Regions from separate parts of the Brevibacterium sp. HMSC08F02 genome, predicted to be linked through region 3. Evidence: riboswitches for the same ligand, from Rfam matches in the RefSeq annotation. Region 3 holds a riboswitch; each other region holds the start of a gene.

Region 1 (10,046 bases), on a different contig from region 3:
ACCTGGGCACCCATTCGGGGGCGCGCTGGCTGACGATGTCATCAACCACCTGCGGGTTGTACAGCAGCCAGGAGTGAGCTTCCCCGGCAACGAGGTCGACCAGGTGTTCGTGCGCACCATCGGCGACGATCTCCTGCATGAGGCGGCCCAGCACAGGTGCTTTGCGCACTTGGATGAGCCGGGGAACGAGGACGTCGCGAGTGAGGTCGGCAACGGCGTCGTCGTCAACCCGATCGAGCACGTACTGCAGGCCCATGCCTGCTCGGCGGACCACCGCATCCTGCGAGGAGGGTTTGCTCAGCCACGCGCCGACCCGCTGTGTGACACGAGCGGATTCCACCTTTGGGGCGACGGTGTCGTAGGTGAGGAAGTTCGATGCGACAAACGCCGACAGGCTTTCGCCGAGCACATCCTTTTTGCGCGGGATGATCGCGGTGTGCGGAATCGGCAGACCAAGCGGGTGGCGGAACAGCGCGGTGACGGCAAACCAGTCGGCCAGAGCACCGATCATGGCCGCCTCGGAACCGGCTTTGACGAAGCCCCACACGCCCGTGCTGTCGGTGAAGATGACGGTGGCCAACCAGATGAGCGCCGCGGCCACCAGAAGGCCGGTGGCCAGGGTGCGCATGCGCCGGAGGGCTATGCGGCGGTCTTCTTCTGTCACGGGTGTGTTCTGCTGAGTGCTCACACACTCATTCTTCCAGTGATCGCAGGCTCGGTCAGCCGCAGCCGCCGGTCACCCCGGCCGCGAACGGCAACCCCTGGCACTGGCGAGGCCGCCTCAGGTGAGGATCAGGTTCCACGTCCCAGCTGCAACGGCCGCTCCAATGGCTGCCGCACTCATAAGAACCCCAACCCCAACAATCACTGCGTCCCGCGGGTGGAAGTGTGACTGGCGCAGCTGGGTGCGGCGGCTGGTGCCAAAGCCCCTGCCTTCCATGGCCATCGCCAGGCGGGTGCCGCGGCGGATTGCCTGGACGAGCAGCGCAAATGCCACCGGAACCACTCCCCCAAGCCGGCGGAGCAGCGTGTCGGGGCCGACACCTCGGGCGCGGCGGGCAAAGGACAGCGTCTGCCATTCGGCTGTGAACAGCGTGACCAGGCGGGTGGCGGCGAGCGCTGACATGACGAACCGCTCCGGCAGGTGCAGCTTCTGCACGAGTGCGTCGGCCAAGTCGGTGGGGTCGACGGTCGATGCGATGGCGATTCCAGGCAGGGCGAGCGCCAGCACGCGCACGCCGATTGCGGTACCGGAGGCCAGCGATCCGGTGGTGATGAGCAGTGGACCGATGTGCACCAGCACGTCGCCGGTTTTCTCCGCCAGGATTGTTGTGGCCCAGGCGGCGATGAGGGCCGCGCCGGGCAGGAACCACAAGCGTTTGAGCATCGCGCCGATCCGCAGGCCCGTCAACGGCAACAGGAGCACCTGCAGGGCCAGCATGACGGATGCGCTGACGATGTCGATGCTGAACAGCACACCGCACATGAGGATGAACGCGAGCGCCATCTTCGACAGCGGGTTGGCGCGCACAAAGGCGGTGCGCCGGCGAATGGGCACCAGCAGGTCCACCTGCACGGGAGCTGCTGAGCGGGGCAGGATCACGGCACGAGGCGCCGCCGGGCTGCCCGCCGCACCCTCACCGGGTGCTGGGGTCGGCTGGGCGGTGGTGTTTGGAGTGTTGTCAGGCGAATTCACAGCGTACCGCCCCCAGGGTGTCGATGAAGGGTTCGTCGTGGCTGACGGTCACGACCGCTTGGCCGGCGCGCAGTTCGTCGATGACGAGTTCGGCGAGCGCTCGCCACGTGCGGGCGTCTTGGCCGAAGGTGGGTTCGTCGATGATGAGGATGCGCGGCCTGGCGGCGAGCATTGCGGCCACTGACAGGCGGCGCTTTTCACCGCCGGAGAGCTGCTGCGGATGGATGTCAGCCAGATGTTCCAGGCGCAGCGCTGCCAGGAGCTGTTCGGCGCGGTCGTCTGCCGCTTGGGGATCCCAGCCGGCGCGCTGCGGGCCAAAGCGCAGTTCGTCAAGCACAGTTGGCCGCAGGAATTGGTGTTCGGGTTCTTGGAACACCATGCCGATGCGGGGCACGAGTTCGCGGGAGCTCCACCGGAAGGGGTCACTGTGTTTGGGTTGGCGGACTGTGCCGTTGAGGGTGGTCAGCTGGTCTGCCGCGGTGAGCTGGCCGTAGGCGGGTTTGAGCAGACCGGCCAGGGTCAGCGCGGTGGTGGATTTGCCGACACCGTTGCGGCCGGTCAGGGCGAGCGCTGTGCCGGCGTGGATGGCGGCGGTCAGTTCGGCGACGGGTTCGCTGTTTTCACGCTGAACGCCCAGGCCGTCGGCGGTCATGAGGGTTTCGCCAATGGTCGGCACGTACGGCGTGGGCAGGGCGGCGTCGGGCAGCCACAGCCCGGCTGCCTCCAGTGAGGGGCGCAGAGTTTGGTCGGCCAGGATGGTGTCGGGGCTGCCGTCGGCGAGCACACCGCCGGGACCCAGGACCACGATCCGGTCGACGTGCTCGGTCCACACCGGCAGGCGGTGTTCGACGATCAGCATGGTGGCGCCAGTGGCTTCTTGCGCGGCGATGATGGAGTCGCGCACGGATTCGACGGCTGCCGGGTCGAGGTTGGCGGTGGGTTCGTCAAGCACCAGCAGGCCCGGCTGCATGACGACAACCCCGGCGATGGCCAGACGCTGTTTCTGCCCGCCGGACAGGGCTGCCGTCGGGTGAGTCAGCGGGACGTCGAGGCCCACAATGTCGAGGGCTTCGGGGATTCGGCGTGCGATGTCTGCGGCTGGGATGCCGACGTTGGCCATGCCGAAGGCGACGTCGTCGCCGACTTCGGCGAGGATCACCTGCGAATCGGGGTCTTGCAGAACAAGCCCGGAGATTCCGCGGGCGGGGTCCGGTGGGAGGCCGTCAACCAGGAGTTCGCCGAACTGTTCGCCGGATTCATCAGGCAGGACACCGGCAACGGCGTGAAGGAACGTTGATTTTCCAGCGCCGGAACCGCCGACCAGCAGAACTTTCTGGCCGGCTGGGATTTCAAGGTCGAGGTCGGAAACGGCCGGTTCGGCTCGGCCGGAGTGGTACCAGGTGAACCCGCGGGCGGATACTGCCGCGGGTCGGGATGACGAGGTGGTGGTCACGAATCTGCGGGACTTTCGCTTTCTGAGGGGCTCCCCCGGTGACCCGCCCCTTCGGGTGAGGAGGCGGCGTGAGGCGAGCGGCGCCTCGGGCGCGGGTCGGTGCCGGATGCGAATCCGGTCAGCACTCCGGTCCGGCGGATGGCGCGGTAGACGAACCAGCCGCCCAGGCCGGCGAATACGGGGCCGGAGACCAGGGCGCAGGCAGCGAAGACCAGCTGCCATTCGAAGGCCCAGCCGGCGTTCCAGAAGATGTTGTCGGTGATGGACACCGAAATGGCGGGTGCGAGGCCGGCGAGCACGGAAATGCCGAGGGTGTAGCGGCGGTAGCGGGTCAGGGCGAAGACGAGTTCGGTCATGATGCCCTGGCACAGGCCGGTGAACAGGATGACCGGGCCGAAAACGGAACCCAGGAGAGCTTCGGTTGCAGCGGCGATGAGTTCGCACACGATCGCGGCGCCGGGTTTGCGGATGATGAGTGCCCCCACGGGCCCGGCCAGCAGGTAAAGGCCGCCGACTAGGCCCGTGGTGGGTGGGAACACGAGGTTGAACGGGACGTCGATGACCGGCCGCAGGGACGTCCACGCGAAGTACACGGCACCGAGTGCGACGGCGAGTACCGCCGCGACGATGATGTCAACAGTGCGCCATGTGAGGCTGCGTGTGGGCGTGGTGTGTGCGGTGTGGGTCATCGAGGTCTTTCAGTTCATGTGCGGTTGGGGGTTGTGTGCTGGCGGGGTGTGGTTGTCGTTCGCCCGGAAGCGAAGGCTGACAGTGCGCCTGTGGGCACGATTGCCTTCCACAGGAGCCATGCACCCAATCCGGAAATGATAATGCTGGATGCGATTCCGCACACGGCGTAGACGACCTTGAATGTCATAGCCCATTTGGCGTAGTACATGACGATTTCGCCGACAACCAGTGTGATGCCCGCTCCGAGGCCGGACAGGAGCATGACGGGCAGGTTCCACTTGCGGTAGAGGAAGGCGAGAAACACGATTTCGGCGCCGGCTCCCTGCAGGAGGCCGGAGATGATGGCGGTTGAACCGAAGTTGGAGCCCAGCACGGCTTCGACGGCAGCGGCCAGTGTTTCGGCGATGAGGGCGGCGCCGGGTTTGCGGACGATGATTCCGGCGAGTGGGCCTGCGAGCACCCAGATGCCGCCGAACAGGCCGACCAGCGGTGGGAATGCGACGGTCCAGAGTTCGAAAACGCCCCAGATGGCGGCGACTCCCCAGAAGATGACGCCAACGGCCACTGCGATGACCACGGTGACGATGATGTCAACGGTCCGCCAGCGCAGGCTGGTTTTTGTTTGGCGGTTCTGCGGCTGTGGGTTTTTCGTCTGTGATGACGAGGTGGTGTTCGGGTTGCTTGGGTTGGTGTGGTTGTTTGTGTGTCCGGTTTGGACACGGTTGTCCTGTGTCATGAGTCCTCCTCAAGGCAAGGAGGGGTCAAGAGTGTGCTCGACTTCCTTCGCCGGTGCTAACCGGGCAGGTTCGAGGGTCTGCGGCATCGCACTCTCAGCGCCCTTGTTCGGATCTCTAGGTTTGATCCGAGGCGCTCCCCTGTCGTACGGCCGATACCTTAGCAAGGACAGTGCGCTGGCGCACGGGATTGGGTGGTCTGGCGGGTTCTGGGTGGACCGCCGAGGTGTTATAGCAGCAGCGGTCTGTTCGGCAGGTTTTATTGAACCGCCTTGGCAGCTTCGAACAGCCGCGTTGGCATTGGTCGTTCAAGCTCCCACACGATCTGCATGGGTTTTTCGCCCTCATGACTGACGTACCGCGCATTACCCAGGCAGGTGTACGGTGCGGTTCCGATCTCACCGACCTTGGATTCACGCACAAACAGCACGACGTTCGAACCATCACGTTCGTGGTTGATGTACCTCTGTCCAGTGGGTGACTCAGCCCGCGTGAGGCTTTGTGATTCCCAGTGGAAAAGCGTTTCCGTCAACGCGTAGTCGCGGTACATGGTGCTTGGCGAATAGTCAGCTGCCGACTTGTTCAGGGTCACTAGAAGGATGTCGGTTTTCAGTTCGGGAACCCATTTGACGCCTTCGCGGATGCTGCCGGGTTTTTCGCTGTTGAGTGATCCCACACCCAGGCCCGCAAGTAGTTCTTCACGTGAATATGTTGCGTGACTGCGGATCGGGTGAGTGTCCAGACCACCACTTAGGGGTTGCGGGACCACCCGCGAACGGGACTCTTGGAACTCGATGATCTGGCCCAGTTCGTCACGCACATAATCAGCACGCAGGAGGTGTTCGAGTCCTGCTTCAATGCCCTCCGAGTGCCCGCTTGGCCAGAACGAGTAGTACAACATGAGTGCCAGCGGATCCCGCGCAAGCTCGGGTGTTACAGCGTCTGCGTTCAGAACTCGCCGATAGCCGCGGAACCTATCCGGGTCATCAACGTGCACAAAACTGCGCATCCGCTCAAGCAGAAGCTGTTCGGCAACACTGGGGCGAAAACTGCCTCGCGTATTGGCCCAGGCTTCATATTGCTGCCACGAGTTGGGCCCGGTTCCCCCTCTGTACGTGCGTTTGGCGCTGGCTTTATATACAGCTGATAGATCGCGATCCGTCCTGTCGAGGTACTCCTTCAGCCGCAGGCCTTGCTGTCTCTCAATCTCTGAAGAGTTTTCGTGAACATCCGCCAGGAAGGCACCGATCTTCATGTCAAGCTGACTCTTCAGGTTGCTCACAACCTCTTCCTGCACCACTGAGTCGAGCACAATCTGCGATCCCGCCGGCAGGAACGGGAACCCTTTCTTGGCTGCTTGTTGGAGACTCTTTCGCCCTTGACCCGTGAGCGCACGCAGTTTGATGTCAAAGCGGAAATTCTTGTGCTGGTGACCAACGAAGTCGAGGACCGTAAGGACCGACTTGTTTGGAGAGCGGCGTAAGCCGCGGCCCAGCTGCTGCATAAAGATGGTGGCCGACTGGGTTGGGCGCATCATGAGGATGGTGTCGATCGCAGGCAGGTCGAAGCCTTCGTTGAATATATCGACAGCCATGAGGCAATTGAGTTCGCCACGAGCAAGTTTTTCGATGGCTTCAGTCCGAATGCTTGGATGCGTTTGTCCCGTGACAGCTTCGGATGGGATACCAGCTTCGTTAAAGACTCGCGCCATGTACTCGGCATGTTCAACAGACACACAGAAGCCGAGGGCTTTCATAGTGCTGGTGTTAGAGACGATGTCGGTGGTTGCCTCAATGATCTTCCGGGCACGGGCATCATTGCCTGTGTATAGCTTGTTCAGGCCGGAAACACTGTAACCACCCGCTGTGAACTGAACATCGGACACATCGACACCATCAGCAATCCCGAAGTAGTGAAACGGCACTAGGAGGTCGTTATCTAACGCTGTCCACAGTCTGAGCTCGCTGGCGATGCGGCCGCCGAAATAGTGCGCAACAATGTTCTGCCCGTCCGCCCTTTCGGGGGTCGCGGTAAGGCCAAGAAATTCGCGGTACTCAGTGAAGTGGCTGATGAGCCTGCTGTACGAATCAGCCATGCCATGGTGAAATTCGTCAATGATGATGACGTCAAAGTGTCCCGGCGCAAAGCGGGAGAGTTGTTCTTCTTTCGAGAACAATTGAATCGACGCAAACACGTGATCCCACGCTGTGGGTTGGTACCCGCTCGAGAAAAGTTCACCGAACGACCCATCGCCCAAGACATCGCGGAAAGTCCGTAGGGATTGTTCGAGAATTTCTTGCCGGTGAGCAATGAACAGCAAGCGTGGACGCGGTCCGTCGGTGTCCTGACACAAACGGCGGTAGTCCAACGCCGCAACCACGGTTTTACCCGTACCAGTTGCAGCCACCACGAGGTTCTTGTGAATGTCCAAAACCTGGCGCTCGTGTTGGAGGTCATCCAGAATGATGGCTTGGTGCGGGTAGGGGCGCACGTCGAGCGAACTAGCCAACAATGAAACCGGAGTTTTGTTCGTTGAGCTTTCGTTGAGTGCCTTTTCGAGACGTTCACCGTCAGCTTCTGGATCGTACGGTTCGAACGTCGGCGACTGCCAGTAGCTTTCAAAGGTTGCTTCGAACTTTTCGACCAGTTCCGGTGTCTGTACCCGCGAGGCGCGAACATTCCATTCGAGGCCATCAACCATTGCCGCATGGCTCAAGTTTGAGCTTCCGATGTACGCGGTGTCATAACCCGTGTTCCGGTGGAAAATCCATGCCTTGGCATGCAGACGGGTTGTCTTGTTGTCGTAGCTGATGTGGACTTCGGCCCCGCAGTTCTTGACCAGGAAGTCGAGCGCCTTCTTTTCAGTGGCACCCATATAGGAGGTTGTGAGTACCCGCACCGGTACTCCCCTGCGCCGCAGATCGAGCAGCTGATCGTGAATAAGACGAATGCCTGACCACTTGATGAACGACATGATGATGTCGACCCGATCTGCACTCTGCATTTCGCTTGTAATTACGGGGCCCAGGCTGGGATCGCTCGAAGCGTTCGTCAGAAGTGCGACATCTGACAACGGGATGCTCGGAGGGGTAGGTGGCGGAAGAGGCGGCCTCGCCACACCCATTAGCTGCCTGGGCTTGTGCCCCGGAGACAGCTGACCCTCTTCTGGTAGCGTCCGGATGCCCGCCAGAATCGTGTTCACGAACTCAACGCGCTGCTCCGTTGTATTCAGTGCCTTCAGTTGGTCTTCGACGTGCTGCGCAACATAGCGCGACAAAACGTGCGGAAGGTCAGCTTCATCAATTGTCCGTACAACGCTTTCGAGGCGGCCATCATGTTCTTGCAGAACACGCTCGAGCCCTGTGGTCACAAGGCTTTCGTACAGGCCTGGCTGCAGTTCTGGAACGTTCATGATTGGCCTTCCACCGGGAATCCGCTTTGTTCAATCGTTTGCAAAGCGGGAAGATCGGGCTTTGCCCACGTGACGGCGGCAAAGTCTTCAGGCGCCAGCCACTCAAAAGCATCGTGATCCGTGCTCGAAGAAATATCCGCTGAGGTTGTCACCCAATAGCAGGCAAGATCGATGTTGTTTGTGCCGACCGGAGTAACTTCACGCGTGACAAGGTCGCCGACTACCGCGTCAGTCAATCCAAGCTCTTCCTTGAGCTCGCGCGCTAGAGCCACCCGAGGATCTTCCCCGGACTCGACTTTCCCACCAGGGAATTCCCACTGTCCACCAGCGGACTTTTCCGGTTTGCGCCGGCACGCCAAAACTTGGCCTTCGCGGTGAATGACTGCCCCAACTACACGGATTGATGTGCTCATGGTCACACAGTAGCGGCAGGCACTGACACAAGTTAGACCGCCGACAGGATCTGCTCGCCCAGCACGAACACCGCCATGGCCAGAACGAACACTCCGAAGCCCTTCTTTAGCTTCCTTTCGGGCACTTTGCCGATGAACGACGCCCCGATCATCGAACCCACAATCGACAGTCCCGTGAACACCAGCGTGAACACCCACGGGATCTCCGTCTGTCCCAAGTGACCAAGCAGACCAGCCGCTGACTGCAGCGCAATGATGTACACGCTCGTGGCCACCGCAAAGTTCATACCCAAACCGCCCACCAGGGCGAGCGCCGGCACAATGAGGAACCCTCCCCCAGCGCCAACCAGACCGGCAATCACACCGATCATCGTGCCCAGCACAACCACCAACCACACCTTGGGGCGGCGTTCGACAGTGTCACCTCGGCGGCGGCGAATCATGCCGATACCCGCAGCAAACATCACGGTCCCGAAGATCAGCATGAGCACAGTCCCCGGCAGATACCCCGACAGCTTCCCGCCGAAAAACGAACCTGCCATCGAACCGAGCGCAAAAACCGTCCCGATCTTCCACTGCACCCGATTGCTGAACGCATGCCGCACCGCGCTGATCAGCGACGTTGTCCCCACAATGAACAACGACATCGCAATCGCCTGCTCCGTTGGGAAACCCGCCGCATAGGTCAGGATCGGCAGCGTGAGAATCCCACCCCCACCGCCGAACAGCCCAATCGTCACCCCGACAAGCAAAGCCAGGACCAAAGCGACAACGATCGGCGCAGTCACAGTCATATCCGCAGCATTCCACTTCCCAACGACACCTGCAGGTCACTCCCAGGCTACGCCCCTCACGAGGTGGAGGTTCAGCAACCGGGCAGCGGCACCTCGTTATTCATCTGGCCGGCACCGGCCGGCCACTCAGTGAGCTTCCCGGTGCGTGCGCGCAACCCAGATGCCGCACAGGCCCGAAATGAGGCAGCCGGCAACCAGGTAAATCGCAACACCCAGCCACGAACCGTTGCCGATTGCCACCAGCCACGTGGCGATAAACGGTGTGAACCCACCGGCAACCGCAGCGGCCACCTGATAGGCGGTTCCAGCACCCGAATACCGGAACTCAGCCGGGAACATCGAAGCGAAAAGCGGCTGCTGAACAGCCACAACAGCATCGTGGGCAATGTTCACCAAAATGATCGCGCAGATGACAATGCCGATGAACGCACCCTTATCCAAGGCGAAGAAGAACGGGAACGCAAAAACCACCCCGACAACCACACCGAACAGGTACACGCGCATACGGCCGAACCTGTCGGCGAGGTAGGCAAACAGCGGGATCGTCAAAATGCCCAAACCGCCCACGAACAGATTGACGTTGAGCATGATCTGGCGCTCAAAGCCCAGGTTGTCGACCGCGAAGGCGAGCGCAAAAGTCGTCACAACGTACATCGAGAACAGCTCGATGAACCGCAGACCGATGATCTGCACCAGCTGGGCCGGATAGCGGCGGACCGCCTCGAACAGCGGCAGACGCTTAGGTTCGTCCTCTTGCTGCAGGCGCTTTTCGACCTGGATGAACTCTTGGGATTCTTCTACCCCGGCGCGGACCCACAGGCCCAACGCCACCAGAATCGCACTGAAGATAAACG
Region 2 (10,046 bases), on a different contig from region 3:
GACCTGCGCAAGCTCGGCGTAGCCGACAAGCCCGGCGCGTGGACCGATGTCGACGTGACCGTTGCCGCCCCTGAGGACTTGCGGAACGAAATGATCGGCGTCCCGGAAGGGGATCCGCTCACGGTTCGTCTGCGGCTGGAAAGCGTTGTCGACGGCATCTACGCCTCGGGAACCTTCCAAGCCCTGGCCAAAGGTCAGGACGCGCGGACGCTCGAGGACCTCGAACTGCCCCTGTCAGTCGACGTCCAGGAGCTCTTCGTCTACGAACGCGGAGAAGACGAAGACTCCTATGCCGTTGAACGCGATAAGATCAACCTCGAACCGCTCATCCGCGATGCAGTCGTGATGGCGCTTCCGCTCAACCCGGTGGAATCGGATGACGATGGCGAATTTTCGTACACCGTCGGCGAATTCCCCGAAGACGAAGAAGCGGGATCGATCAACGATCGCCTCGCGGCACTGAAACATCAGTTAGAGAAGAAAGAGAGCTAGACGTGGCTGTTCCGAAGCGTAAGATGTCGCGCAGCAACACCCGCCACCGTCGTTCGCAGTGGAAGGCTCAGGTCCCCGGCCTGGTCAAGACTGTGGAGAACGGTCGCGTTGTGTACTCGCGCCCCCACCACGCAAAGCTGGTGGAAGACTCCAACGGCAACCCCCTGTTCCTTGAATACAAGGGACGTAAGGTCGCTGACGCCTGACACTATGACTGAAGCGCAGAATCTGCGTGAACTCAACGAGCGTCTCGGGATCGACATTGATCCCGAGACGCTTCGTCTTTCACTCACACACCGTTCCTACGCCTTTGAAAACGGCGGCATCCCCACAAATGAGCGCCTGGAGTTCTTAGGCGACTCCGTGCTGCAGCTGGTTGCCACCGAATGGCTGTTCCACAACAACCCGGCAATGGCCGAAGGGCGTTTGGCGAAAATGCGCTCCGCCGTCGTCAACACCCGTGCCCTGGCCGCTGTTGCCCGTCAGTACGGCATCGGCGACTACCTTCTGCTGGGCAAGGGCGAAGAGCTCACCGGCGGGCGCAACAAAGACTCGATCCTGGCTGACACGGTCGAAGCGATCATCGGCGCCTGCTACATCAGCCAGGGCCGGCAGGTGGCGGAAGACCTCGTGCACAGGTTCGTTGACCCCATGCTCGATGACGCCGTCAACCTCGGTGCCGGCATGGACTACAAAACCACCTTGCAGGAAGCCGCCGCGGACCTCGGCCTGGGAGTCGTGACTTACGAGATCACCTCGGAAGGACCCGACCACGCGCGCGTCTTCACGGCACAGGCCCAGCTGGGCGACACCACGTGGGGCAGCGGTGAGGGAACGTCGAAGAAGAACGCCGAACTCGTCGCCGCCGAAGCAGCCGTCAAGGCCATCCGGGAGAAACACCCCGACTGGTCGCGCGCCTGATGCCGGAACTTCCGGAAGTTGAGCACGTTCGCCGCGGGCTTGAACCGTGGGCGGTCGGCTCGCGAATCGAATCCCTGCGGGTGCTCGACCCGCGCATTCTGGGCACCACCTCGCAGCGGACGGTCGATCCGACCGCTGTTGACCGTCTGACCGCCTCAGTTCCCGGCGGTCTCGTCGAAGGGGCGTGCCGCCGCGGCAAGTTCATGTGGCTGCCCCTGGCCACAGGCTCCGTCTTTCCCGACTCCGCTTCCGAGGTGCCGGCTGGCTGGGCAGTGGCCCTCCACCTCGGCATGTCAGGGCAGGTGAGGATCCACACCGCCGCCGATGCCGTGCATCGGCACACCAGGGCCGTGTTCGACATGTGCTCAGCCGACGGGACCCCGTGGCAGATGCGGTTTGTCGATCAGCGGATCTTCGGCCACATCGGCCTGGAGCCTCTCGTGACGGGGCTTGGCTCGCCGCGTCTGGTTGCGGCATCCGCCGCCCGGATTGCACCGGACCCCTTCGAGGACGGATTCGATGCGGAAGGCTTAGCGCGGACTCTCAAGGGCCGCCGCACAGCAATCAAGGCCGCTCTGCTGGATCAGGGCGTGGTGTCCGGAATCGGCAATATCTACGCTGACGAGGCGCTTTTCGCCGCGGGAGTCCACCCTGCCGCCCGGACCGACCGCCTGCGCATCAGCCGGATTGAAAACACCCTGCACGCCGCCCGGGACGTCATGGCCCGTGCCATTGAGGCCGGCGGAACGAGCTTTGACGAACTGTACGTCAACGTCAACGGCGAATCCGGATACTTCGACCGCAGCCTGGGCGTCTACGGCAAAGCCGGCAGTCCGTGTACCCGGTGCGGTGAAACCGTGCGCAGCAGCACGATTGCCGGACGCACATCCCACTGGTGCCCCACCTGCCAGAAACCCCAGAGGCGGTACTGACACCGCCCGCTTGTTCCAAGAGCGCAGGCTATTTGCTCCAGCACCGTCGGAGGCTTACTCTGAGGGCGGTTCATGGGAGCCGGGACACGCCCGGCTGAGAGGGCGAAGCGGCCGACCATCAGCACTCGAAGCGGATCATGCCGACGTGAGGAGAATGGTGAAGACAGCGGTCATCGGGGCGGGAATCCTCGGACTCGCCACAGCCCTGCGGCTGCAGCGCGCAGGCCACGATGTCACCGTTTTCGATCCCGCGCCGGTCAGCGGAGCCTCCTACGCGGCCGCCGGCATGCTCGCCCCCGTTGCTGAAGTCCAGTTCGGCCAAGACAGTCTGCTGCCCATCATGCAGAAAGCCCTCGATGAGTACCCGGAGTTTTTGGACTTGCTCGGGGTACCGCACGAGGCGGTCGGCTACGAAACCGCCGGAACCCTCCTGGTGGCAGCAGACCCCGGCGACCGCGAACACCTCGAACGAATGGAGAGGGCCTACGAAGCGCGCGGACTGGCGTTCAACCACCTGCCCGGGAGCAGGCTCACGCGTCTCGAACCCGCCCTTGCTCCGGGCCTGTCAGCCGGGGCTGAAATCCCCAGTGACTTGCGCATCGACCCACGCCGTTTCACGAACGCCCTGCTGGAAGCACTGGGACCGGAGGCACTTGTCCGGCAGTGCGTCACCCGCCTGGACGGTGCGGCCGTCGAAACCGCTGACGGCGTTCTTCACAGCTTCGACACGACAGTCGTGGCCGCCGGCATGGGCATCGCCGACATCGCGGGGCTGCCTGAAGACGCGGCACTGAGCCTGCGGCCGGTCTACGGCGATGTCATCCGCGTGCGAGTACCCGAAAACCGTCTGCGCTTCGGCCCGTTGCTATCCCGCACTGTCCGCGCCGTCGTCACCGGCCGCAGCGTGTACGTCGTGCCGCGGGCAAGCGGCGAAATCGTCATCGGCGCATCCGTCCGCGAAGACCGCCCCGACACAGACCTCGGCAGCGTTGCCGACCTCCTGGCTGATGCCATCACGGTTGTTCCCGGGTTGCGCGACTGCGACCTCATCGACGTGACCACCCGCGCTCGCCCCACAACAGAAGACGACATGCCAGTGGTGACACGGACTCAGGTGAGCGGCACCTCGGCAGTTGTTGTTGCAGGAGGACTGTCCCGGCACGGCATCCTCCTGACCCCGTACGTATCCCGCCTGGCGGCCCAGGCCGCCGACACCCACCCGGAAGGAAGGATCCCATGAGCATCAAGGTCAACGGCACCGAGCAGGAGCTTGACGGCAAGCTCACGGTGCTTGACGTCGTGGCGCGCACGACCGACAAGGAGTTCAACCCGGACGGAACACCCGCAGACGGCAGCCGACCCGGCATCGCAGCAGCACTCAACGGAGCTGTCATCCCAAGGGCCCGCTGGGCAGAAACGGATGTCGCAGACGGGGCGGTCATCGACATCGTCACAGCTGTGCAGGGAGGCTGATGTGCAGCCGCTGACAATCGGCCCGACCACCCTGACCTCCCGGCTCATCATGGGAACCGGCGGGGCCGTCGACCACACCAACCTGCGGGCCGCCCTGCAGGAATCCGGCACCGAACTGACAACCGTCGCCATGCGCCGCTACAGCCCGACGGAAGCCGGTTCGCTGTTCGCCATGCTGTCCGAACTGGACATCAAGGTGCTGCCGAACACAGCCGGCTGCTACACCGCCGCCGACGCTGTGCTCACCGCTGAACTGGCTCGCGAAGCGTGTGAAACCTCGCTCGTGAAGGTCGAAGTCATCGCGGACGAAAAGACCCTCCTGCCGGATGTCATCGCAACCCTCGAAGCCACGGAGATGCTCGCCGAGCGCGGCTTCGTGCCCTACGTCTACACATCGGATGACCCGGCCGTGGCCAAGCGACTGGAATCCGCTGGTGCTGCGGCCGTCATGCCGCTGGGTGCGCCGATCGGCTCCGGCCTGGGCATCCTCAACCCGCACAACATCGAGCTCATCTGCTCGCGCGCCTCTGTTCCGGTGGTGCTGGATGCCGGGATCGGCACTGCTTCCGAGGCATCATTCGCCATGGAGCTGGGATGTTCCGCTGTTCTTCTGGCCAGTGCCGTCACGCGCGCCGAAGACCCCGTTGCCATGGCGCGCGCCATGCGCATGGCCGTTGAATCCGGCTACTGGGCGGCACGCGCCGGCCGGATTCCCACACGCCGGCACGGTGCTGTTGCTTCCAGCAGCTTTGATGGAATCGTCACAGGCCACGACCCGGCCGAAGGATTCCGCGGAATGGGGGTCACACAGTGACTGATCAGACGCACCTCAATCTGACACCGGAGGACGCGGATCGCTTCCGCCGGCAGATGGGTTTGGCCGGTTTCGGCGAAGAAGGCCAGGCCAGGCTTCTGAAGTCGCGCGTCGCTGTTGTCGGCGCGGGCGGGCTCGGAGCTCCCGTCCTGCAGTACCTGGCGGCAGCCGGTGTCGGCCACATCGAGATCATCGATGACGACGTTGTCGAACGCAGCAATCTGCACCGCCAGGTCATCCACTCTGAGTCTGACATCGGCAGGCTGAAAGCAGAATCAGCCGCCGATGTGTGCCGCGGTCTGTTCCCCGGCATCGAACTGACCCTGCACACCGACCGACTGACCGCCGATAATGCCCTGCACGTGCTGCGGGATGCGGACCTCGTCATCGACGGCACCGACAGTTTCGATTCCCGCTACCTCATTTCCGATGCGTGCGAAATGCTGCGCAAACCCGTCATCCAGGGTTCGGTCCTGCGCTTCTCCGGTCAGGTGGGCGTCTTCTGGGCGGGAAAGACCGGCACCTACCGCGACCTCTACCCGGAAGCCCCTGACGCGGGCTCCACACCCACGTGTGCGGAAGCCGGAGTCATCGGCGTGCTGCCGGGAATCATCGGCACGCTTATGACGATGGAGGCCATCAAGCTGCTCGCCGGCGTGGGTGAATCCGCACTCGGCTCGGTTCTCATCTACGACGGACTGGCCAGCACCATGCGGAGCCTCACGGTTGCCGCAGATCCCGACCGCGCACCGGTCGACCACCTCGACTCCGCGGCCGTCATCACCCCGGCAGCACTCGAAGCCCGCCTACAGGCGGACCAGCCGACCCTGCTGGTTGACGTGCGCGAAGCCGACGAGTACGCCGCCGGGACCATTGTCGGGGCGCACAGTGTTCCGCTCAGCGCACTGCTGGAGGGAGCGCAGCTGCCGGAGTCCGAGGCGCCGCTGACTGTGCTGTTCTGTCAGGCCGGTGTGCGCTCGCTGCAGGCACTCGACATTCTCAAAGCCCGAGGAATGCACGAGGGTGCCGCCAGCCTTGTGGGCGGAATCAACGCCGTCTGAGGCCGTACGTGCGGCTATGCTGATCTGAATGTTCCTCAAAACCCTGTCGATGCGCGGCTTCAAGTCGTTCGCGTCTGCCACCCGGCTTGAACTCGAACCGGGCATTACGTGTGTGGTCGGACCGAATGGTTCAGGCAAGTCGAACGTCGTCGACGCGCTCGCATGGGTCATGGGGGAGCAGGGAGCGAAGAACCTCCGAGGCGGAAAAATGGAGGACGTCATCTTCGCCGGCACCTCGAAACGGCAGGCCCTGGGCCGGGCCGAAGTCAGTCTGACGATTGACAACACCGACGGGGCCATCCCGATTGACTACACGGAAGTCACCATCAGCCGCACGCTGTTCCGCTCAGGCGGCAGCGAATACGCCGTCAACGGCGCACCCGCCAGGCTTCTGGACATCCAGGAGCTGCTCTCAGACTCCGGTCTGGGCAAAGAGATGCACGTCATCGTCGGCCAGGGACAGCTGGACCAGGTCCTTCACGCCGACCCCTTTGAGCGCCGCGGAATCATCGAAGAGGCCGCCGGTGTCCTCAAACACCGCAGGCGCAAAGAAAAAGCCGTCCGCAAACTCAACGGCCTGCAGACCAACCTCGACCGCCTGCAGGACCTGCGGGCAGAACTCGCCCGACAGCTGGGGCCCCTGGGCAGGCAGGCGCGTGCCGCACAGCGCGCCGCAACCGTCCAGGCGGAGCTACGCGATGCCAACGCCCGTCTGCTGGCCGATGACATCGTCCAAACAGAAGCCGCGCTGCAGAACACGGGCGATGCCCACGCGGAATCCCAGCAGCGTCAGCACCTAGAGGCACGCATTGCACAGCTGGAAGAGGAAATCTCTGAGGCGCGCACCGCCGCGGTGAAGGCGGAAGAAGAACACGACCGCCTCTCGCAGCTGCTGCGCAGGGTGGGGCAGGCTGCCACTCGAGCCAAGGCGGCAGCTGGCCGCGCTCGCGACCGTGTGGAATTCCTCCGCACACCCGCCCAGAAGCTCAGCGGCGACGAACCCGAAGCGCTGCTGGAGCGGGCCGAGCACTTCCGCGGTGAGCTCAGCGATGCCGAAGACCAGCAGAGCAAGAGGGCACAGAGCCTCGAAGAGCTGGCGCAGACCCGCTCGGAGATTTCAGGAAAGCTCGAGCAGGCAGAAGCCGCGCTGAAAGCCGCACGGGCGGAAATCGCCGAAAAGGTCCGCATCCGGGCCGGCCTCGAATCCGATGTCGAAACAGCCAACCGGGCTCTCGAGGGGATTGCCCGCGAAAAAGCTGACGCCGCGCCGGCACGCGACAAGCTCCTGGCCGACATCGAAGCCGCACGCGCCGAAGCCCAGCGTGCAGAAGCCGCCGCAGCTGAACTCGAAGGCGACCAGACCGGCATCGACGACACTGTGAAGGCTGCCGCGGACGCCACCGCGCAAGCTCAGAAGGCATTTGACGAAGCCAGTGCGCGCAGTGCCGAACTGACCGGTCAGCTGCGCAAGACAGAGGCCCGCATTGAGGCCCTGCAGCTGAGCGCCTCGCATTCGGCATCAGCCGAGGACCTCCTCGCCCTTGAAATCGACGGGGTGACCGGACGAGTAGAAGACCTCCTGGAGATCGAAGCGGGCTTCGAAACAGCAGCTGCGGCAGCACTCGGCCCGTTTGCGCAGGCACTGTTTGCCAGCAGCCATGCAGCAGGGCTCGCACTGCTGGACAGCACGGACGACGGTGCCGACGTCGACACCGTCATCGGCTCCACGGCCCAGACCAGCGGTCCTGAAGCTCGCGAGGTCAGCGGCGGCAGGCGAGCTGTTGACGTCGTGGCCTCGACGGATCCCGCACTGCACGCCGCCTTGCGGTCGGTGCTCAGCCGCACCGTCATCGTCGATGATTCCGATGCTGCGCTTGCGCTTTTGGAAGACCACCCTGACCTGACCTGCGTGACGCGGGCGGGAACCGTCATCGAAGCCCACCGCGTGCGCCGCTCCGGCAGGGCGGAAGCCGCCCGTGCCGAAGCGCGCAACGCGCTCGCAGAAGCCCAGGCCGGCATCGGCGACCTCACACGGGCAGCCGCAGACGCCTCGTCGGAAGTTGAGAAGCTGCGCGAAGCCCTCCGGACCGCCCGCAGTGACGAACAGCAGGCGCAAGAAGCCCGGCGCGACGCGGAAGCTCAGGGTATCCGCGCCCAAGGCAGCGTTACGGCCGCCAAGGAGCGCGTGCAGCTGCTGGAGGCAGAAATCGAGCGCCTCGATGCCCGCAGCGCACAGCTGGAAGAACGCCGAGCCCAGGCGGAAGAGCAGCGTGACAAAGCCCAGGCAGCCCTTGCGGGACTCGACAGCGTCGATGCCGAACCCGACACAGAAGACCGCGACCGTCTGGCACAAGAACACTCGCAGCTGGGCGAAGAGGTCATGGAAGCCCGGATCGCGGCCCGCTCAGCCGATGACCGCGTGCGCTTCCTAGCCGACCGCATCGACAGCCTGCGCCGCAAAGCGCGCGCCCAACAGGCCGAACGCGAACGCCTGCAGCGCGAAGAACAGGCGCGCAGGCTGCTGGCAGACAGAACCGAAGCCGCCGGTGCCATCGCCGTGGAACTCGCCGAACATCTGGCCGAACGCGAAAAGAGCGCCGAAGCAGAACACGCCCGGCTGCAGTCAAGCCGCGCGGAAGCCAACCAACGTGCCGAAAAGCTGCGGGAAAGCCTGGAAGAGCTCCGCGGAGAATCGGCGAAGCTTGCAGAAGCCGAACACGCGGCAGCGCTGAAACGCGAACGCTTCGTACTCAAGCTCGAAGAGCTCAGCCGGCGAGCGGAACAGGAAATCGGCCTGGCGGCCCAGAACCTCGTCGAACAGTTCGGCCCCCACCTCGACGTCCCCGACTTCTCAGCTGACGTTGACAGCGACGCTGACGAACTGCCGACCCGGCCGTTTGTGCGCGCTGAAGTCGAAGCCGCACAGAAAAAAGCCGAGCGCGAAATGAAGCGCATCGGCAAGGTCAACCCGCTGGCGCTCGAAGAGTTCACCGCGCTGCAGGAACGCCACGACTACCTGGAAAAGCAGATCAACGACATCGAAGAGACCCGCGAGGATCTGCGCGGCATGGTCAGCCAAATCGACGAACTCGTCAAAGAGGTCTTCGCCGAGGCCTTTGCCGACACGGCACGTGAATTCACCGACATCTTCAGCCGACTGTTCCCCGGGGGTGAAGGGTCGCTGTCGCTGACAGACCCGGACGACATGCTCACGACCGGGGTCGAGGTGTTCGCCCGGCCAGCCGGAAAGCGAGTCCGCAGGCTGTCATTGCTGTCGGGTGGGGAACGCTCGCTCGTCGCTGTTGCCATCCTCGTGGCGATCTTCAAAGCCCGGCCCAGCCCTTTCTACGTCATGGACGAAGTCGAAGCGGCACTCGACGACGCGAACCTCACCCGCCTGCTGGGGGTTTTCAAAGAGCTGCAGGAAAGCTCGCAGCTGATCGTCATCACCCACCAGAAGCGCACAATGGAGATCGCCGATGCCCTCTACGGCGTCACAATGGGCGGCGATGGAATCTCAAAGGTCGTCTCACAGCGGCTGGCCGACAGCCGGCGAGGCGAATAGGTGGTTCTCGAATAGAACTATCAGCTTGGTCGCATTAAGCTGGTCTTCTGAGATCTGCCGAAATCACGCGCCGAGGAGCTTCTGCCCATGTTCTGCAACCGCCCAATCACGGGGTGCTGATGGCTGGTCTGGGCAGCTTTGTCATTCTCCTCATCGGCCTGGCGATCATTCTGACGATCGGCATCATCATCGTGCTCGCCGTGGCTGTGCCGCGCCTGCGCGAAGAAGGCCGCATCAGGGCCAGCTCCTCGCAGCGCTTCCGCCTGCCTCACTCGTGGACCGGCTATGACGACTACGGCTTCTTCGGTGCAGACGAAGAAACCGCGCACCTTCCCACGCGCGAACAAGCCGCCGTCACCGCGATGGCCGACCACCACTACGTGCTCATACCGCAGCCGCGCCGTCACGCGGCACCGAGCCTCTCAACGCTGCGGCCGCGCACCCGACACTGGAAGGTCCCGGAAACCGGTGCGGGGCTGAGGACCACCCTGAATATTCTGTTCCGCTAGATTGGGTGCCATGGACACTCTTGTCACAGTCGGCATCATCCTGGCCATTGTTCTCATCGCCGTGGGCTTTGTGCTCTTCGGCCCTGCGCGTACTAAGCGCCGCACTCCGCCGGCACACGTGCCGGACCTCGTCGAGGACACCGAAACCACTGAGGTCGAAGAGGAGCGGCGGTACGAAACCCCCACCGAACCGACCACCCGCCTGGCCCGGCTGCGCGCTCGACTGGCCAAGTCCAACAACGTCTTCGGCCGCGGTCTGCTGACCCTGCTGTCCCAGGA
Region 3 (10,046 bases):
TGGTGGCAGACGGGCTGCAGTTCACTGATCCGCTCAGCGGGAAAGCGCGGGAGTTCCAGTCGAACTTCCCACTCAGCGTGCCCACGGGGCTGGCTCGGTGAGAGCGGCGTGGTGAGCGGCGCCTCGTAAGCCGGACCGGTACCTCGTCAGCCGGCCCTGCACCTCGTCAGCCGCACGCTCACGCGACCATTGAGGAGACCATTCCGGTCAGGTAGGGCACCAGCCAGATGGCCCACACAGTCACGGAGAACTTGTGGAAGATGGCCTTGGCGCGTTCGGTGCCCTTGATCATCACAATGAGCGCCCAGAAGAAGTGCACCGCCATGAGGATCAGCGCAATCAGGCCGGTGATCGCCATGGTGATCGACAGGATCTGGGCGAGAGAACCATCGGGGGCGTTCGACATTGTCGAATTGCCTGCGGCGGCAATGCGGCGCATGACCTCGGTGCCGGAAGCATCGAATAGCAGACCCAGTCCGAACAGGGCCACGTGCGGCCAGGTGAGGGTCTTCTTCAGCCGCTCGGCACACACGCCGATCGTGTAGAAAACCAGTGCCAGTGAAATGAGGACAATCGCAAGAATCAGCATGCCTTCAGCCTCGCGCGTTCCTACTTTCTGCACATCGCGCAGAAAGCTGAACTTGGGGTCATACTTTCGGCTGATTCTGCGCGTGAGCGGCACCAAGCGCACCGCCCACATGACCATCCAACCCGCGCCGCTTACGCGTGCGCGAACCCCTTAGGATAGGTTCAGAAAAAAGCCGCGGACGGCAGGCACGTGTCAAGCACATGTCCCGCGCACATCAGGCGGCAGCGGTCCAACCGGAGGAAGGGTTCTCGTGCCAGAGGTTCACCAGCATTTCAAAGACGCAGAAGATCCGTTTTCGCTTACCGGCTTGACCTATGACGACGTCCTGCTGCTGCCGGGCGACACCGATGTCATCCCGTCGGAAGCTTCGACGAAAACCCGGCTGACGCGCGAACTCGACATCGCGGTTCCGCTGGTCTCAGCCGCTATGGACACCGTGACGGAATCCCGCATGGCAATCGCCATGGCCCGCTTCGGCGGTCTGGGCATCATTCACCGCAACCTGTCGAAAGAAGACCAGGCTGCCCAGGTCGACTACGTCAAGCGCTCCGAATCCGGCATGATCACCGACCCGGTGACGATCACCGCCGAAAAGTCGCTCGAAGAACTCGACTACATGTGTGGCCAGTACCGCATTTCCGGCCTGCCGGTGGTTGATGACGATGACACGCTGGTCGGCATCATCACCAACCGCGACCTCCGCTTTGTGCCGCGCGCTGACTTCGCCACCACCACGGTCGGCGAAATCATGACCAAGATGCCGCTCATCACCGCCCCGCATGACGTTTCGGCTGAAAAGGCCTACGAACTTCTGGCAGAACACAAGATCGAAAAGCTCCCGCTGGTTGATGAAAACAACAAGATCCAGGGCCTCATCACGGTCAAGGACTTCGTCAAGCGCGACGAATACCCCGACGCTTCGAAGGACGGCGAAGGCCGCCTGCTCGTCGGTGCCGCGGTCGGCTTCTACGGCGATGCCTTTGAGCGCGCGGGCCTGCTGGCCGAAGCCGGTGTCGACGTGCTTGTGGTCGACACCGCCAATGGCCACGCCCGCGGTGTGACGGACATGATCAAGTCGCTGAAGAAAGACCCGGCGTTCAAGAACGTGCAGGTCATCGGCGGCAATGTGGCCACCCGCGCGGGCGCTCAGGCACTCATCGACGCCGGCGCTGACGCCATCAAGGTGGGTGTGGGCCCGGGCTCCATCTGCACCACGCGCGTTGTCGCCGGTGTGGGCGTCCCGCAGGTCACCGCAATCAACCTGGCGTACCAGGCCGCCCGCGAAGCCGGAGTGCCGGTGATCGGCGACGGTGGTCTGCAGTACTCGGGTGACATCGGCAAGGCTCTTGTCGCCGGCGCTGATTCGGTCATGCTCGGCTCACTGCTGGCCGGCTGTGAGGAAAGCCCCGGCGAACTCGTCCTGGTCAACGGCAAACAGTACAAGGCTTACCGCGGTATGGGTTCGCTGGGCGCAATGGCGCCGCGCAAGGGCAAGTCATACTCGAAGGACCGCTACTTCCAGGCTGATGTCGCCACTGACACCGACCTCGTGCCGGAAGGCATTGAGGGCCGCGTGGCCTACCGCGGTCCGCTGCGCCAGGTCGCCTACCAGCTGACCGGCGGCCTGCGCCAGACCATGTTCTACGTGGGTGCCCGCTCGATTCCGGAACTGAAGGACAAGGGCCAGTTTGTGCGCCTGACCACCGCGGGTCTGAAGGAAAGCCACCCGCACGACATCCAGATCACCCAGGAAGCCCCCAACTACCACTGATCCGTCGCAGCCTGACCGGCTGCTGCTGTGAATATCGGCTGTGCGCCCGAGCCTCTGGCCGGGTGCACAGCTGTTTTTCTGGGTTTATCTCACGAGGTGGAGGTCGCGGTTCTCGGGCCTGCTGGGCTGGTCTGCTCGGCTGGTCTGCGGACCGGTCTGCGGGGGAGCGGGACTGTGCCGTGGCTCTGCGTCATGCGCTTGTGTCAGTGGTGGGTGTTAGGGTGAGCGAAGTGACACGGGGTGCCGTTATACAGCGGCTGAGATTAACCCGTTGAACCTGTGTGGTTAGGACCAGCGAAGGGATGTCATGGAACTCAAAGACTATGCGGGCACGCTGCTTGAGTCTCTGCGTGAGCGCACGCCTTTAGTGCACTGCATTGTGAACACGGTTGTTCAGCAGTTCGCCGCGAATGTGCTTTTGGCAGCGGGTGCCAGTCCCGCCATGATCGACCACGAAGCCGATGCCGCTGATTTCGCCGGCGTTGCAGATGGTCTGCTCATCAACTTCGGCACCCCAACATCGCACCAGTACCTGTCAGCCGACGCTGCCATCGACACCTTCAACCAGGCCGGTAAACCGTGGGTTCTGGACCCCGTGGGCTTTGGGATCTCCGGGCACCGCACCTCCCGGATTGTGCGCGCACTGAACAGCCGCCCGGCCGTTGTGCGCGGCAACGCATCCGAAATCATCGGTCTGGCACAGCAGTCCGGCAGTGCCCGCGGAACCGACTCAACACACTCAGTTGACGACGCCCTCGGGGCAGCCGCAAGCCTCGCCCAGACCGGCATCGTCGTCGCTGTTTCCGGGGAGTCCGACGCCATTGTCTTTGCCGACGATTCCGGCACGCACACCGTGACAATCACCGGCGGCAGCCCCTATATGCCCAGCGTCATCGGCACGGGGTGCTCGCTAGGAGCGCTCACCGCCGCCTATGCGGCAGCGGCCGCCCACACTCCGCAAACACAGGACCTCAGCCAGCAGGTAAGCACCGGCGTGGCTGCAGCGACAGCGCACCTGCACTTCACCTCGGCCGCCCAGTCAGCGCACAAAAGAGCCAATGGGCCCGGCACATTTGCCGCGCACTTCCCCGACGGCCTCTACGCTGCCCGGCCTGAAGACCTAGCCCGGATCCAGACCACGTGGACAACAGGAGGAACCGCATGAGCGCACCACTGGGCCGCCTGTCCGAATACAGCACTGACCTCTACCTGGTGACCGACACGGCGATGGCCGAAAGTGTTGGCCGCACAGTCGCCGACACCGTCGCCCAGGCAATTGCCGGGGGAGTGGGCATTGTGCAGGTGCGCGATAAGCACATTGACGACGCCGGCTTCGAAAAACTCACCGTGAGCGTGCTCGATGCTGTTCAGCAGGCCCGTGAGGAACACGGCATCGACACCGAGATCCCTGTTTTCGTCAATGATCGCGTTGATGTCGCCGCCCGTCTGCTGGAGCAAGGCCGGAAAGTCCACGTGCACGTGGGTCAGGGCGACATGTCAGCAGACGATGTTCGCCAGCACATCGGTGTGGAACCGCTGCTGGGAGTTTCAGCCCAAGAACCCGAACACTTTGAACGCGCCCGCAGTCAGGAAGTCGATCTGCTGGGCATCGGTCCGGTGTACGCAACCCAGACCAAGGAGACCGGTCGCAGCGCCATCGGCGCTGACGGTTTCCGGAAACGCGCCGAAATGGCGGGCCTGCCCGCTTTTGCCATCGGCGGCATCAAAGACCACAACGCGGCAGCCCTGCGCGGCACGGGTGCTGCGGGAATCTGCGTCGTGTCAGCCATCATGACCGCACCCGACCCAGCGGCGGCCGCGCGCAGCATCCTTACGGCTTACACAGGAGAAAACTCATGACCGCAACCGCCCCTCGTCCTCCCGTCGCCGTCACGATCGCCGGCACTGACCCGTCCGGCGGTGCGGGAATCCAGGCGGACCTCAAAACCTTCACCGCGCGCGGTGCCTACGGGGCCAGCATCATCACGGCTCTCGTCGCACAGAACACCCACGGGGTCAGCCGCATCTACGAAATCGACCACGACTTCGTGATCGATCAGTTCGATTCGGTTGTCGACGACATCTACGTTGATGCCACCAAGTCCGGCATGCTCGGCACACCCGAACTCGTGCAGACAACAGCCGACTACGCCGAGGCTGGCCGTCTGGGATTCCTTGTGGTCGACCCCGTCATGGTCGCCACATCCGGGCACCGGCTGCTGGCAGAGAACGCCATCGAGGCGGTGCGCACGGTTCTGCTGCCGCAGGCCGGGCTCATCACCCCCAACCTGCCGGAAGCAGCACTCCTGCTGGGCGACGACGAACCCGAAGCCGGCAGTCCCGCACAGATGCGCGAACAGGCTGCGCGCCTGCTGAAAATGGGGCCGAAGGCCGTGCTGCTCAAGGGCGGCCACGGGGCAGAGGACATCGTCACCGACATCCTCGCGGTTGCCGAAGGCGACGACATCGCGTGGCGCGAATTCAGCCACCCGCGCGTCTTTTCCCCCAACACCCACGGCACCGGCTGCACGCTGTCGGCGGCCATCGCAGCTGAGGTTGCCCACCGCCGGCACGCCCTGGCACAGGCGGGCGAAGACCCGTCCGGTGCCTCGACAGGGGAGCAGCTGGGCGACGCCGTTGGCGCGGCACTGGACTACCTGGCCCGCGCCATCGGCAGTGCAGCCGAGTGGCAGCTGTCGCTGAACCCCAACGGTGCGCACGGGCCCGTCGACCACATCGTCAACATCACCCGCTGACAACAGCGGCGCTGCCGGCAGCAGCGCTGCCCGCAGAACCACGCCATCCGCAATACAACAACTGAAAAACGACTGTCAGGAGACACAATGAGCGAATTCATCGCCGGCCCCCACAGCCGTGAACTTTGGGAACACGTCGAGCCCATCATCAAGGACATCGAAGCCCTGCCCTTCATCGAACAGCTCTCAGACGGCAGCCTCGATCCCAAGGTGTTCGTCCACTACCTGCTGCAGGACGAGGTCTACCTGGACGGCTACGGCCGTGCCATGGCGCAGCTGTCCGGCAAGTCCTCCCGCAACGACGACATGCAGTTCTGGGCTGGGGCAACCTCGGAAGCGGTTGTCGCCGAAAACGAACTCCACGAAGCCGTCTTCGCTGACGAGGTCTTCGCTCCGCTGGTCAAGGAAATCCAGCAGGAAACCGCGGGCACTCGCGGTCTGCGCCACGGTGAGCGCGGCTCCGACGAAGGCCGTGACGCCGAAGCTGTCATCGCCAGCCCCACGTCGCTGGGCTATGTGTCATTCCTCATGGCAACCGCAGCTCTGCGCCCTTACCAGGTTGGTGTTGCCGGTGTCCTGCCGTGCTTCTGGGTGTACGCCCACATCGGCAAGGTGCTCATGAAGAAGGCCGGATCGAACCTGGAGGGCCACCCCTTCGCATCGTGGATCACCATGTACGACAGCCCCGAATTCGACGAATCCACCCGCGGCGCGGTTGCGATCCTCGAACGCGAAATGGAACAGGCCACCCCGGCCCTGCGCGCCGAAATGAAGGCCGTGTTCGAACAGGCCAGCCTGTACGAACTGCACTTCTGGGCCAGCGCCCACGTCTACGAAGACTGGACAACCCCCATGCCCTGACGGGCTGGCTTTGAATCACGAGGCGCCGCTCACCTGGGGTCTGATACCTACCGAGGGAGCGGGCACCGTGAATGGCGCTTGGGGTTGGCCTTCGCAGAAGGCTGACAGAGTGCGGGCCGCTGTGGTTTCGACCATGGCGGCCCGCAGTCGTGTCAGTGCCCTGGGGTACCCTGGGACGCGTGAGCACAGAGTTGGAAATCGGCCGCGGAAAGCGCGGACGCAGGGCATATTCACTTGACGACGTAGCGGTTATCCCTTCGCGGCGCACCCGCGATCCTCGGGATGTTTCGCTCCAATGGCAGATCGACGCGTTCCAGTTCGACCTGCCCTATCTGGCTGCTCCCATGGACTCTGTCGTCAGCCCGGCAACAGCCATTGCGCTTGGCCGTCTGGGCATGCTCGGCGTTCTCGACCTCGAAGGTCTGTGGACCCGCTACGAAGACCCCCAGCCGCTGCTTGACGAAATCGCGGGGCTTGACGACCAGCGCGCCACCGAGCGCATGCAGGAGATCTACCGCGAACCCATCAAGGCCGAACTCATCACGGCCCGCCTGGCTGAAATCCGCGAAGCCGGTGTGACGGTCGCCGGTGCGCTCACACCGCAGCGAACCCAGGAGTTCTACCAGACGGTTGTCGACGCAGGCGTCGACCTCTTCGTCATCCGCGGGACCACGGTTTCTGCAGAGCACGTCTCCAGCACCACCGATCCGCTCAACCTCAAGCAGTTCATCTACGAACTCGACGTCCCCGTGATCGTCGGCGGCGTCAGCGCCTACACGCCCGCCCTGCACCTCATGCGCACCGGTGCTGCCGGTGTTCTGGTTGGCTTCGGCGGCGGTGCCGCGTCCACCACCCGCCACACGCTCGGCATCCAGGTGCCCATGGCCACCGCTATCGCCGACGTCCAGGCGGCCCGCCGCGACTACATGGACGAATCCGGCGGTCGCTACGTCCACGTGATCGCCGACGGCGGACTGGGCTCCACCGGTTCGATCGTCAAGGCCTTCGCCATGGGCGCGGACGCCGTCATGCTCGGTTCGGCACTGTCCCGTGCAGAAGAAGCTCCCGGCCAGGGCTACCACTGGGGCGCAGAAGCCCACCACCCGGAACTTCCACGCGGCCGTCGCGTGCACATGGGCACCGTCGCACCGCTCGAACAGCTCATCCACGGGCCGGGCCATTCAGCAGTCGGCGAAGTCAACCTCGCCGGTGCCCTCCGCCGTGCCCTGGCTACGACGGGCTACACGGACCTCAAGTCCTTCCAGCGCGTCAACGTGGTTGTCGACGCCGAAAGCTGAGGGGCTCCGTGCTTCGTCTTGCCCTGAAACCCAGATGGCTGGGATTCCTGGCGCTCGTCCTGCTGCTGGTCACCGCATTCGTCATGCTGTCCGCATGGCAGATTGACCGCGCCCAGTCCAAGAGTCAGCGGGCCGACAACCCCGAACTCGCGGTGGCGAAGCCCTTCAACGACATCATGGAAGCCCAGGGGCCCATGCCGGGCTACCTGGCCGACCAGCGAGTCACCATCAGCGGGCACTTCCTGCCGGATCAGCAGATCATCGTCGACGACCGCTACCTGAACCGCACCAAGGGTTATTGGGTCGTCACCATGTTCGCCCCGGACGACCCCGAATACGCCCAGGCCGCAGACACCGGCAACATCGATTCCAAGCCCACCGCCATTCCGGTGGTGCGCGGCTGGACAGAAGACCTCGAAACAGCCAAGGCGAGCACCGCCTCGGATAAGGATGTCACCCTTGATGCCCGCATAGCCCCCATCGAAGGGCCCCTGGACACCAAGGACCTCCCCGAAGGAGTAGTCCGGTCCGTTTCCACCTCGCAGATAGTCAACCTTTTCGACGTCTACACGTACTCCGCGTTCCTCTTCCCGCAGGAAAAGCCGGAAGTCGGCATCGGCGGTGACCAGCTGTCCTATGTTCCCTACCAGGAACCGCAAGACGAAGGCTTTGACCTCCAATCGGCGTTCTACGCGCTCGAATGGATCGTGTTCGCAGTCTTCGCCGTGTACATCTGGTTCCGCCTGCTGCGCGACGAATACAATGCACTCCGCCGGGAAGACCAAGCGCCCGTTGAATACGTGGTCGTCAAAGACGCCGGCGAAAAGCTGCCCCGCACTCCCAAGAACGGAGACCCCCAGTGAGCAACGATCCCCAACACGGCGGTGACCCCCTGGACCGCCGCCCGGACTTCAACGAGGACGACCCCAATGCGGTGTTCACCCTCAACCGCTGGCAGTCCGCCCGCAACGCACTGCGGTTCTACCGGATCATGGCGATCATCACCGGTGTCATGCTGCTGATCCTCACCATTGAGATGATCTTCAAGTACCTCATCTGGGGACTCATGATGGGCGGCAACCCGGCAGAAGCACTGACCTTCGGCAGCTTCAACGCAGCCGCGGCCGTCGCCATTGCACACGGCTGGTGCTACGTGGCCTACCTGATCGTGTGCTTCTGGCTGAACTCGCAGATGAAGTGGGGCCTGAAGAACCTCCTCGTCTTGGCGCTGGCCGGTGTTGTTCCGGTCATGTCGTTCATTGTTGAAGCGAAAATCCACCGCCGCGGCGAAAAGGAACTCGACGACGCTGTTGTCGTCGCGCCGAAATCAGCCGCCTGACCACTGCGAGTACCACCGCCTGACCACCTCCTGCATCGGCAGGATCGCCTCTGCGAACGCTTAGGATAGAAGCATGACCCAGACCCCCGAAACAGGTACGGACGCCCGCCCCGTCCTCGTCGTCGACTTCGGTGCGCAGACCGCGCAGCTGATCGCACGTCGTGTACGCGAAGCCGGGCTGTTCTCCGAAATCATTGCCCACACCGCAACCGCTGCCGAATTCGCTGCCAAAAAGCCGGTCGCCATTGTGCTCTCCGGCGGACCGTCATCGGTCAACGCGGAAGATGCCCTGTCGATCGACCCGGAAGTGTTCGACCTCGGCGTGCCCACGCTGGGCATCTGCTACGGCTTCCAGACCATGGTGCAGGCACTCGGCGGCCGCGTAGCGCGCACCGGTGCCAGCGAATACGGCTCCACGGCACTCGAAGTGACAGAAGAAGGCGCTCTGCTGGCCGGTCTGCCTGCCGCACAGACCGTCTGGATGTCTCACCGCGACTCCGCTGAAACCGCACCCGAAGGCTTTAAGGTTCTGGCCAGCACCGCCGGTGCTCCCATCGCTGCGATCGAAGACACCGAGCGCTGTTTCGCCGGTGTGCAGTGGCACCCGGAGGTCATGCACAGCGAATACGGCAAGCAGACCATCGAGAACTTCCTGTTCAAGGTCGCAGGGCTCAAGGCGGACTGGTCAGCCGATTCGATCATCGACGAACAGGTCGCGCGCATCCGCGAACAGATCGGCACCAAGAAGGTCATCTGCGCTCTGTCCGGCGGTGTTGACTCGGCCGTTGCTGCAGCTCTTGTCCACCGTGCGGTCGGCGACCAGCTCACCTGCGTCTTCGTTGACCACGGCCTGCTGCGCAAGAACGAACGCGAACAGGTCGAACAGGACTACGTGTCCGCAACCGGTGTTCGCCTGGTGACGGTCGATGCTTCCCAGAAGTTCCTGGGCGAACTCGACGGTGTCGAAGATCCCGAACAGAAGCGCAAGATCATCGGCCGCGAATTCATCCGCACCTTCGAACAGGCTGCCGCTGAACTCGTCGCGGAATCGCGGGAGGGCGAAGGCGAAAACATCGAGTTCCTGGTGCAGGGCACCCTCTACCCGGACGTTGTCGAATCCGGTGGGGGATCGGGTACCGCGAACATCAAGAGCCACCACAACGTCGGCGGTCTGCCGGACGACCTCCAGTTTGAGCTGGTTGAACCGCTGCGTGCGCTGTTCAAGGACGAAGTTCGGGCTGTCGGCCGTGAACTCGGTCTGCCCGAGGTGATTGTCGGCCGTCAGCCGTTCCCCGGCCCCGGCCTGGCCATCCGCATTGTCGGCGCGGTCAGCGAAGAGCGTCTGAGCATTCTGCGCGAAGCCGACGCCATTGCCCGCGAAGAACTCACCGCCGCAGGTCTGGATGACACCATCTGGCAGTGCCCCGTTGTG

The links. Region 3 has a riboswitch for thiamine pyrophosphate ahead of thiM (hydroxyethylthiazole kinase). Riboswitches for the same ligand answer to the same signal wherever they lie in the genome.
Region 1: another riboswitch for thiamine pyrophosphate. It lies ahead of HMPREF3172_RS03445 (ECF transporter S component); the one in region 3 lies ahead of thiM (hydroxyethylthiazole kinase).
Region 2: another riboswitch for thiamine pyrophosphate. It lies ahead of thiO (glycine oxidase ThiO); the one in region 3 lies ahead of thiM (hydroxyethylthiazole kinase).

The regions. Positions count from the first base shown of each region.
Region 1 covers NZ_KV789348.1:678-10,723, reverse strand. The annotation lists gene HMPREF3172_RS03465 (DUF445 domain-containing protein) at 1-688, opposite strand, end outside; gene HMPREF3172_RS03460 (energy-coupling factor transporter transmembrane component T family protein) at 782-1,696, opposite strand; gene HMPREF3172_RS03455 (ABC transporter ATP-binding protein) at 1,683-3,149, opposite strand; gene HMPREF3172_RS03450 (ECF transporter S component) at 3,146-3,838, opposite strand; gene HMPREF3172_RS03445 (ECF transporter S component) at 3,853-4,575, opposite strand; TPP riboswitch at 4,601-4,726, opposite strand; gene HMPREF3172_RS03440 (DEAD/DEAH box helicase) at 4,833-7,985, opposite strand; gene HMPREF3172_RS03435 ((deoxy)nucleoside triphosphate pyrophosphohydrolase) at 7,982-8,398, opposite strand; gene HMPREF3172_RS03430 (sulfite exporter TauE/SafE family protein) at 8,431-9,192, opposite strand; gene shiA (shikimate transporter) at 9,319-10,046, opposite strand, start outside.
Region 2 covers NZ_KV789344.1:18,502-28,547, forward strand. The annotation lists gene HMPREF3172_RS01490 (YceD family protein) at 1-492, shown strand, start outside; gene rpmF (50S ribosomal protein L32) at 495-698, shown strand; gene rnc (ribonuclease III) at 703-1,413, shown strand; gene mutM (bifunctional DNA-formamidopyrimidine glycosylase/DNA-(apurinic or apyrimidinic site) lyase) at 1,413-2,345, shown strand; TPP riboswitch at 2,408-2,514, shown strand; gene thiO (glycine oxidase ThiO) at 2,500-3,585, shown strand; gene thiS (sulfur carrier protein ThiS) at 3,582-3,818, shown strand; gene HMPREF3172_RS01520 (thiazole synthase) at 3,766-4,632, shown strand; gene HMPREF3172_RS01525 (ThiF family adenylyltransferase) at 4,629-5,693, shown strand; gene smc (chromosome segregation protein SMC) at 5,722-9,258, shown strand; gene HMPREF3172_RS01535 (hypothetical protein) at 9,378-9,767, shown strand; gene ftsY (signal recognition particle-docking protein FtsY) at 9,778-10,046, shown strand, end outside.
Region 3 covers NZ_KV789351.1:73,597-83,642, reverse strand. The annotation lists gene HMPREF3172_RS04315 (pseudouridine synthase) at 1-101, shown strand, start outside; gene HMPREF3172_RS04310 (HsmA family protein) at 179-589, opposite strand; gene guaB (IMP dehydrogenase) at 840-2,360, shown strand; TPP riboswitch at 2,587-2,680, shown strand; gene thiM (hydroxyethylthiazole kinase) at 2,668-3,525, shown strand; gene thiE (thiamine phosphate synthase) at 3,522-4,220, shown strand; gene thiD (bifunctional hydroxymethylpyrimidine kinase/phosphomethylpyrimidine kinase) at 4,217-5,116, shown strand; gene HMPREF3172_RS04285 (TenA family protein) at 5,204-5,977, shown strand; gene HMPREF3172_RS04280 (GuaB3 family IMP dehydrogenase-related protein) at 6,157-7,275, shown strand; gene HMPREF3172_RS04275 (SURF1 family protein) at 7,284-8,138, shown strand; gene HMPREF3172_RS04270 (DUF3817 domain-containing protein) at 8,135-8,614, shown strand; gene guaA (glutamine-hydrolyzing GMP synthase) at 8,688-10,046, shown strand, end outside.